DNA from 3 places in the Bradyrhizobium sp. IC4059 genome. Region 1 is predicted to be linked to each of the others. Evidence: predicted binding sites of a transcription regulator. Region 1 holds the regulator's gene; each other region holds the start of a gene.
What was found. The regulator HrcA, encoded in region 1, represses chaperone genes, less so after heat shock. The targets are predictions, from matches to a motif close to GTTAGCACTCNCNNNNNGNGAGTGCTAAC.
Positions count from the first base shown of each region.

Region 2: I6F12_RS23730 (co-chaperone GroES) is a predicted target of HrcA. The motif match lies at 1,829-1,857, and genes of this name have one in related genera.
Region 3: I6F12_RS20180 (co-chaperone GroES) is a predicted target of HrcA. The motif match lies at 1,302-1,330, and genes of this name have one in related genera.

Region 1 covers NZ_JADYVH010000010.1:161,265-164,538, reverse strand. Annotated here, with positions in the region: gene rdgB (RdgB/HAM1 family non-canonical purine NTP pyrophosphatase) at 1-436, opposite strand, end outside; gene rph (ribonuclease PH) at 448-1,161, opposite strand; gene hrcA (heat-inducible transcriptional repressor HrcA) at 1,330-2,418, shown strand; gene grpE (nucleotide exchange factor GrpE) at 2,513-3,130, shown strand.
Region 2 covers NZ_JADYVH010000007.1:373,209-376,482, forward strand. Annotated here, with positions in the region: gene groL (chaperonin GroEL) at 1-1,323, opposite strand, end outside; gene I6F12_RS23730 (co-chaperone GroES) at 1,442-1,738, opposite strand; gene I6F12_RS23735 (hypothetical protein) at 2,053-2,574, shown strand; gene I6F12_RS23740 (protein phosphatase CheZ) at 2,808-3,274, opposite strand, start outside.
Region 3 covers NZ_JADYVH010000006.1:189,842-193,115, reverse strand. Annotated here, with positions in the region: gene I6F12_RS20190 (tetratricopeptide repeat protein) at 1-572, shown strand, start outside; gene I6F12_RS20185 (usg protein) at 707-994, opposite strand; gene I6F12_RS20180 (co-chaperone GroES) at 1,374-1,688, shown strand; gene groL (chaperonin GroEL) at 1,737-3,274, shown strand, end outside.

The sequences.
Region 1 (3,274 bases):
CGCGCGCCTCGACCTCCTCGCGATGATCGTCGGGCCAGGCCACGCAAAGCGCGGAGACGAAGTGGGCCTTGCGCTTGTCCGGCGTGGTGGCGCCGCGCTCCTGCAGCAGGCGCTCGATCTGCGCCATCGCCGCGTTGAAATCCTTGGTCGGGCCGGCCCAGCGCGCGCTGTAGATTCCCGGCGCACCGTCGAGTGCGTCGACGACGATGCCGGAATCGTCGGCGAAGGAGGGCAGCTTGGTCGCCTCCGCCGCGGCGATCGCCTTGATCGCGGCGTTGCTGCGGAAATCGTTGCCGGTTTCCTCGGGCTCGTCTAGGCCGAGCTCGCCGGCCGACACCGCCTCGATCCCGTACGGCGCGAGCAGCTCCCTCATCTCGGCGAGCTTGCCGGGATTGTGGGTGGCGATGACGAGCTTGTCGGTGATTCGGCGGTGCATGGGCTTATTGACTACGCCACGGCCAGTTTCTGCAAGTCCACCAGACGCGCAATGCCCTTCTGCGCCAGGGCGATCAGCTTCAGGAACTCGTCCTGCGTGAACGGCTCGCGTTCCGCGGTGCCCTGCACCTCGATGATGCGGCCATCGCCGGTCATGACGAAATTGGCGTCGGTCTCGGCTTCCGAATCCTCGGCATAGTCGAGATCGAGCACCGGCGTGCCGTTGTAGATGCCGCAGGAGATCGCGGCGACGTTGTTGCGCATCACGTTGGCCTTCACCATGTTGCGCGCCTTCATCCAGTTGAGACAATCGGCAAGCGCGACCCAGGCGCCAGTGATCGAGGCCGTGCGCGTGCCGCCGTCGGCCTGGAGCACGTCGCAATCGACCGTGATCTGGCGCTCGCCAAGAGCTTCGAGATCGACGATGGTGCGAAGCGAGCGGCCGATCAGGCGCTGGATCTCGACGGTGCGGCCGCTCTGCTTGCCGGCGGAGGCCTCGCGGCGGGTGCGTTCGGAGGTCGCGCGCGGCAGCATGCCGTATTCGGCGGTGACCCAGCCGCGGCCCTGCCCCTTCAGCCACGGCGGCAGGCGATCCTCCAGTGTGGCGGTGACCAGCACATGGGTGTCGCCGAATTTAACGAGGCACGAGCCTTCCGCATATTTGACCACGCCGCGCTCCAGCGTCACGGGGCGCAATTCGTCGGGCGCACGGCGGCTTGGCCGCATGGGAAATCTCCAAAACTCACGGGAATAGGCTGTTCGCGGTGCTTGTAGGTGGGGCGGGGGTGGGCGGCAAGGGCTTATTCACCCCCTGACCGTCGGCCTGCAAACGCCACGCTTGTCAGACGCGGCCCGGATGGACAAATTATAAGGATCCGAGAGGAGTTACCGTCTGTGGCCCATCACGATCCGATCCATCTGATCGCGCCGCGCGCAGGCCTTGCCCAGCTCAACGAGCGTTCCCGCGACATCTTTCGTCAAATTGTCGAAAGCTATCTCGCGACCGGTGAGCCGGTCGGCTCGCGCAACATTTCCCGCCTGATTGCGATGCCGCTGTCGCCGGCATCTGTGCGCAACGTCATGGCCGATCTGGAACAGCTCGGCCTGATCTATGCCCCGCACACCTCCGCCGGCCGGCTGCCGACGGAACTGGGCCTGCGCTTCTTCGTCGATGCCCTGATGCAGGTCGGCGACCTCAACGAGGCCGAGCGGCAGGCGATCCAGAGCCAGCTCTCGTCCGTCGGCGAGGCGCAATCGGTCGAGGCGGCGCTGGACCAGGCCTTGATGCGGCTCTCCGGCCTGACCCGGGCCGCCGCCGTCGTGCTGACGCCGAAATCCAATGCGCGGCTGAAGCACATCGAATTCGTCCGCCTGGAACCGGAAAAAGCGCTGGTGATCCTGGTCGGCGAAGACGGCCAGGTTGAAAACCGCGTGTTGACGCTGCCGCCCGGAGTTCCCTCTTCGGCGCTGACAGAGGCCGGCAATTTCCTCAATGCGCGGATCCGCGGCCGGACCTTGGCCGAAGCGCGGCTCGAGCTCGAGACCGCACTCGGCGAGGCCCGTGCCGAGCTCGATCAGCTGACACAGAAAGTGATCTCGGCCGGCATTGCCAGCTGGTCCGGCGGCGAGAGCGAGGACCGTCAGCTCATCGTCCGCGGCCACGCCAATCTGCTCGAAGATCTGCACGCGCTGGAGGATCTGGAGCGGGTTCGCCTGTTGTTCGACGACCTCGAGACCAAGCGCGGCGTGATCGATCTGCTCGGCCGGGCCGAGACCGCCGAAGGCGTGCGCATCTTCATCGGCAGTGAGAACAAGCTGTTCTCGCTGTCGGGGTCCTCCACCATCATCTCGCCCTATCGGGATGCCGCCGGCCACATCGTCGGCGTTCTCGGCGTGATCGGCCCGACGCGGCTGAATTATGCCCGCGTGATCCCGACCGTGGACTACGCCGCCCGCATCGTCAGCCGCCTGTTGGGGGGCTGACCGGCCTTTCCGCCGATCACGGGCGCTTGATTTTCGCGGGCTTAAGCACGATATCCGGGCCAACATCCCTGAAACGAGTTCGAGATCAGAGCCGATGACCGAGCAAGACCGGCAACCCCAAGACACGACTGCAGCGACCGGCGAGCCCGTGGTGTCGAAACCCTACATCATGCCCGACGATCCCGAGCCGGGTTCGGTCGAAACCCTGCAAAAGGAAGCGGCTGAAGCGCGCGACCGCATGCTGCGGACGCTGGCCGAGATGGAGAATTTGCGCAAGCGCACCGCAAAGGAAGTCGCCGACGCCCGCCTCTACGGCATCACCGGCTTCGCGCGCGACGTGCTCGACATCGCCGACAATCTCCAGCGCGCACTCGATGCCGTTCCGGCGGAGGCGCGTGCTGCGGCCGATCCTGGCCTGGTCTCGTTGATCGAGGGCGTCGAGCTCACGGAGCGCGCGCTGCTCAACGCGCTGGAAAAACACGGCGTGAAGAAGCTCGATCCTCAGGGCCAGAAGTTCGACCCGAACTTCCACCAGGCAATGTACGAAGTGCCTGACGCGTCGGTGCCGTCGGGCACCGTGGTGCAGATCATGCAGGCCGGCTACACCATCGGTGACCGCGTGCTGCGCCCGGCGCTGGTCGGCGTCGCCAAGGGCGGCGCGAAGACTGCGCCCGCGGCGAACAACAACGAATCGAGCAGCGCGGCGAACTGAGTGTTGGCGTCATTCCGGGGCTCGACGAAGTCGAGAACCCGGAATCCATTGAACAGCAGAGACAACCGCACAATGGATTCTCAGGTGCGCAAATTGCGCACCATAGCTCGCGCTGAAGCGCGCCCCGGAATGACGGAAGGATAG
Region 2 (3,274 bases), on a different contig from region 1:
GTTGATGCCGGCCTGGACGTCGTCATTGGCGTTGGTGAGGCGGCCGACCGCCTTCTTGGCGCGGAGCAGCGCGACGCCGCCGCCCGGGACGATGCCTTCCTGAACCGCGGCGCGGGTGGCGTTGAGCGCGTCCTCGACGCGGTCCTTCTTCTCCTTGACCTCGATCTCGGTGGCGCCGCCGACGCGGATCACCGCGACGCCGCCGGCGAGCTTGGCGAGGCGCTCCTGGAGCTTCTCGCGGTCGTAGTCCGAGGTGGTCTCCTCGATCTGCGCCTTGATCTGGCCGACGCGGGCCTCGATGTCGGGCTTCTTGCCGGCGCCGTTGACGATCGTGGTGTTCTCCTTGTCGATCACCACCTTCTTGGCGCGGCCGAGCATCTTCACCGTGACGTTCTCGAGCTTGATGCCGAGCTCCTCGGAGATCAGCTGGCCGCCGGTCAGGATCGCGATGTCCTCCAGCATGGCCTTGCGGCGGTCACCGAAGCCCGGCGCCTTGACGGCCGCGACCTTGAGGCCGCCGCGGAGCCGGTTGACGACCAGGGTGGCCAGCGCCTCGCCCTCGACGTCCTCGGCGATGATGACGAGCGGCTTGCCCGACTGCACCACGGCTTCCAGCACCGGCAGCATGGCCTGCAGGCCCGAGAGCTTCTTCTCGTGCAGGAGGATGTAGGCGTCCTCGAGCTCGGCGGTCATCTTCTCGGCATTGGTGACGAAGTAGGGGCTGAGATAGCCGCGGTCGAACTTCATGCCCTCGACGATATCAACCTCGGTCTCGAGCGACTTGTTCTCCTCGACGGTGATGACGCCCTCGTTGCCGACCTTCTGCATCGCCTGGGCGATCATCTTGCCGATGGCGGCATCGCCGTTGGCCGAGATGGTGCCGACCTGGGCGACCTCGGAGGAGGCGGCGACCGGCTTGGCGCGCTTCTCGATGTCCTTGATGACGGCGGCAACCGCGGTGTCGATGCCGCGCTTGAGATCCATCGGGTTCATGCCGGCGGCGACCGCCTTGGCGCCTTCGCGCACGATGGCCTGGGCCAGCACGGTCGCGGTGGTGGTGCCGTCGCCGGCGAGGTCGTTGGTCTTGGAGGCGACCTCACGCACCATCTGGGCGCCCATGTTCTCGAACTTGTCCTCGAGCTCGATCTCCTTGGCGACCGTGACGCCGTCCTTGGTGATGCGGGGGGCGCCGAAGCTCTTCTCGATGACGACGTTGCGGCCCTTCGGGCCGAGCGTCACCTTGACGGCGTTAGCGAGAACGTCGACGCCGCGCAGCATGCGATCGCGCGCGTCTCCGGAAAACTTGACGTCTTTGGCAGCCATGGTCTGCAATCCCTCGTGTTATGTGATGTGTGTTGTCTTGTGCCGTGCGGCGGAACGATGGATGCCCGGATCGCCTGGATCCGGGCATGACATTCAGCGGCTGTTCAGGCGGACGGCCTTAGGCCAGCACGCCCATGATGTCCGACTCCTTCATGATCAGGAGCTCTTCGTTGTCGATCTTGACCTCGGTGCCCGACCACTTGCCGAACAGCACGCGGTCGCCGACCTTGAGGTCGATCGGGATCAGCTTGCCGGTCTCGTCGCGGCCGCCGGGGCCGACGGCGACGACCTCGCCCTGGGACGGCTTTTCCTTGGCCGTGTCCGGAATGATGATGCCGCCCTTGGTCTTTTCCTCGGCGTCGATACGTTTGACCACGACACGGTCATGCAGCGGACGAAATTTGGATTTAGCCATGACGTTTCCCTTTGGAGGCTCGCTTCGGAAGTAGTGGGGTCGGTGGGGCGGCGCTTCCGTCCGGCCTCGCGTCGAGGATCGAACGGCGCGCTTAGCAATCGGGCTTTCCGAGTGCTAATAGTGGGTCCGGAAATATGGCTTGGCCGCGATCCTGTCAAGCAAAGGTGGTTAAGCGATTGTTGAGGCGGATATAGGATGGTGGCATTGGAAACTCGCTCGGGGCGTCGCCGTAAAGAACGACGTCATTGCTCCGGCAGCGGTTTTGCGCTTGGCTGCGGGAGGGGTGCGGCCATGGTCTTGTTCGGGGGAATGCCATGATCAGTTCGGCTCACGCGCGCACGGTTGCCAATCTGGCGGCCGCCTCTTGTCTGGCGCTGCTGCTGGGCGCCTGCGGCGGCGGCTTCAACCTGCCGTCCCTCACGTCGTCCCCGCCGCCGCCCGAAGCCGAACCTGGCGTCGCTCCGGAAATGCCCGCCAGCATCCGCGCCGACGAGATCGTCGGCCGCTGGGGCCTCGCCTCGTTCCAGAACCCGGCCGATCGCGCCCGCACCGAGAAGATGGCGCGTGAGCAATGCAGGAACCCCTACGTGATCACCGCCGGTTCCTCCGGTGGCGTGATCATGCATCTCGCCGACCAGGCGACGCCGCAGGAGCTGCGGCTGAAGGGCTCGCCGAGCGGCAAGAACTACATCGGGCCGGCCGGCCCGACCCCCGGCGACCAGGACCGCGAAATCGTCTCCTTCGACGGTCGCGTCATGATCACCCGCTTCATCGACAAGGACGCTGGCACCCGCTACGGCAACATGGTCTACGTCCGCTGCGCGCCGAGGGCGTGACGGTCTCTTACTCTGTCCCCTTGTGGGAGAGGTGGCTCGCCGCGTAACGGCGAGACGGGTGAGGGGTCTATCTCCTCACGAACGGTCTTGCGAGTCGAGAGAACCCCTCATCCGGCGCTTCGCGCCACCTTCTCCCACAAGGGGAGAAGGGAAGAAGAGTTCACGATCTGCACCGGCCAAACAAAAAACGCCGGCCCAAGGCCGGCGTTTTGTTATTCCTATGTCGTCGCCGCTCAGTCGAACAGCGCGTCGATGTCGTCCTGCGAGGCGTGGCCGACGTCGCCGGCGAGCTTGGGGCCGTTGAGGAGCTTCTCCTCCTCGCTGCGGTTGTCGACCTGCGCGGGCACATGGGACTTGATCGCGTCGACGCCGCCCCAGATCTCCATCATCGCGTTGATGTGCTGCTCGATGAACTTCATCGTGCCCATGACCTTGCTGATGCGCTGGCCGGTCAGGTCCTGGAAGTTGCAGGCTTCGAAGATCGAGATGACGCGTTCCTGGATGTCGTCGGCAAGGCGCTTCTGCTGATCGATCGAGTCCACCTTCGACATCGCGCTGGCGGCCTGGTCGATCGATTCCGCGGCTTCGAGGATCTGCTGGGTCGCCTGCTCGGTGCCGCCGACCACCGCGCCGAGCTCGCCGTTGACCTTGGCCATCTCGCCGCCGTCGAAGCTCTTGCCGTGCAGCGTCGCGATCTCGC
Region 3 (3,274 bases), on a different contig from region 1:
TCTTCAACCGCATCAGCAAGATCTCGGACGAGGCGGCGGCAGTCTGGTCCAGGATCCTCGAGCGGGTGCCGGGCTCGCGACTGTTGATCAAGGACGTGGCTCTCGACGACCAGCTGGTCCGCGACGAGCTGCTGGCGCGATTTGCGGCTTGCCGATTGCCGGCCGAACGCGTCGATCTGCTCGGGGCCACGTTGCGGGACGAGCATCTGGCATCGTTCAATCGCATCGATATTGCCCTCGATCCGTTTCCGCAGAACGGCGGCGTCAGCACATGGGAAGCCCTGCAGATGGGCGTGCCCGTGGTGGCGAAGCTCGGCAACAGCCTGCCCGGCCGCGCTGCCGGCGCCATCCTCACCGCACTTGGCCTGCCGGACTGGGTCGCCGACAGCGAGGAGGCCTATGTCGAGATCGCGGCCAGCCGCGCGGCCGAGATCGGCGAGCTCGACAAGTTGCGCCGCGAGTTGCCCGCAACGATCAACGCCGCGGCCGCGGGCAACCCCGTCTCATATGCACGCGCGGTGGACGCGGCCTATCGCGCGATGTGGACGCGTTATTGCAGCGGCGGCGTCTGATTGCGTGATCTCGTAGGGTGGATTAGCCGAAGGCGTAATCCACCGTTTCTGTTTCGGCACGCGGAGAGAAACGAGGTGGATTACGCCAGCGGCAGCGCGTCGCGCCGCCGCAGGCTAATCCACCCTACGCGGCCTCAATGCAGGCGGAACACGCCGTCAACGGCGCGGAGCTCGGCCGGCTTGATCAGCTTGGAATGCGCCACCGTCACCGAATGGAGGGGACCGTCGAGCTTCTCCTGCCAGAACGCCAGGAAATCGGTGAGCGCGGGGAATTTCGGAAACATGTCGTAGTTCTGCCAGACATAGGTCTGGAGCAGCGAGGGATGATCCGGCATCCGATAGAGAATTTGTGCCGTCGTCAGCCCGTAGCCCAGCATCTGTTTCCGGAATTCCTCGGAAACGCCCCCAACGCGCAGTCCCATGCCAAACCTCCTTTGCAGGAGCGCATTCGGCGAGTGGCTTGGTCCGTGCCCCGGGGAGCCACCCGGAAACGATGCGCTCACAGACGAGAAATGTGACGCAAACTGACAACTCATCTCAAGCCCAAAAGTTTAACAAGCTGTTGAAATTCAATGCTTTAGCAGCAGAGACGACTCCGTGCTAATACGGTCACGGCTGCCCGGTTAACGATGGCGAGGGGTTTCTGGCAGTCCGCGCTTTCGGCTGCTAATTTTTCTGCTACAAACCCTTGCTCCCGCAAAATTCCTGTCCTATTTCAGGCTCGCCCGTGCTAGCACTCACGGGCAACGACTGCTAACAATCTCCAAATCCTCAACACGTGCAATTGCTTAGGAGGACTGCATGAAATTCCGTCCGCTTCACGACCGCGTCGTGGTCAAGCGCATCGACGCAGAAGAGAAGACCGCTGGCGGCATCATCATTCCCGACACTGCCAAGGAAAAGCCCTCCCAGGGCGAAGTCGTCGCCGTTGGTCCCGGTGGCCGCGACGAAGCTGGCAAGCTGATCCCGATCGACCTGAAGGTCGGCGACCGCGTGCTGTTCGGCAAGTGGTCCGGCACCGAGGTCAAGATCGACGGCCAGGACCTGCTGATCATGAAGGAGAGCGACGTGATGGGCGTTCTCGAAGTCAGCGAGTCCAAGAAGAAGGCGGCTTAAGAGCCCCTCTCCTCCCCTCCAGTCAAACTCACCTAAGGAAAACTCCAGATGGCAGCCAAAGAAGTCAAATTCTCGGTTGAAGCGCGCGACAAGATGCTGCGCGGCGTCGACGTTCTCGCCAATGCGGTGAAGGTCACGCTCGGTCCGAAGGGCCGCAACGTTGTGCTCGACAAGTCGTTCGGCGCTCCCCGCATCACCAAGGACGGCGTCACCGTCGCCAAGGAGATCGAGCTCGACGACAAGTTCGAGAACATGGGCGCGCAGATGGTGCGCGAAGTCGCCTCCAAGTCCGCTGACGCGGCCGGCGACGGCACCACCACCGCCACCGTGCTCGCCCAGGCGATCGTGAAGGAAGGCGCCAAGTCGGTCGCCGCCGGCATGAACCCGATGGACCTCAAGCGCGGCATCGACCTCGCGGTCGAAGCCGTCGTGGCCGACCTCGAGAAGAACTCGAAGAAGGTCACCTCGAACGACGAGATCGCCCAGGTCGGCACCATCTCGGCCAACGGCGATGCCGAAATCGGCAAGTTCCTCGCCGACGCCATGAAGAAGGTCGGCAACGAGGGCGTCATCACCGTCGAGGAAGCCAAGTCGCTCGAGACCGAGCTCGACGTGGTCGAGGGCATGCAGTTCGACCGCGGCTACATCTCGCCCTACTTCGTCACCAACGCCGACAAGATGCGCGTTGAGATGGACGACGCCTACATCCTCATCAACGAGAAGAAGCTCTCCTCGCTGAACGAGCTGCTGCCACTGCTCGAGGCCGTGGTGCAGACCGGCAAGCCGCTGGTCATCGTCGCCGAGGACGTCGAAGGCGAAGCGCTTGCGACCCTCGTCGTGAACCGCCTGCGCGGCGGCCTCAAGGTCGCGGCCGTCAAGGCTCCGGGCTTCGGCGATCGCCGCAAGGCCATGCTGCAGGACATCGCGATCCTGACCGGCGGCCAGGCGATCTCGGAAGATCTCGGCATCAAGCTCGAGAACGTCACGCTCAACATGCTCGGTCGCGCCAAGAAGGTGATGATCGACAAGGAGAACACCACGATCGTCAACGGCGCCGGCAAGAAGGCCGACATCGAGGCGCGCGTGGCCCAGATCAAGGCGCAGATCGAGGAGACCACCTCGGACTACGACCGTGAGAAGCTCCAGGAGCGTCTCGCCAAGCTCGCGGGCGGCGTCGCGGTGATCCGCGTCGGCGGCGCGACCGAGGTCGAGGTGAAGGAGCGCAAGGATCGCGTTGATGACGCGATGCATGCGACCCGCGCGGCCGTGGAAGAAGGCATCGTCCCGGGCGGCGGCGTCGCCCTGCTCCGTGCCTCCGAGCAGCTCAAGGGTCTGCGCACCAAGAACGACGACCAGAAGACCGGCGTCGAGATCGTGCGCAAGGCGCTGTCGGCCCCCGCTCGCCAGATCGCGATCAACGCCGGTGAAGACGGCTCGGTGATCGTCGGCAAGATCCTGGAGAACAAGGCCTACAATTACGGCTTCGACTCCCAGACCGGCGAATATGCCGACCTCGTCAAGAAGGGCATCATCGACCCGACCAAGGTGGTCCGTACCGCGATCCAGAACGCTGCCTCCGTGGCTGC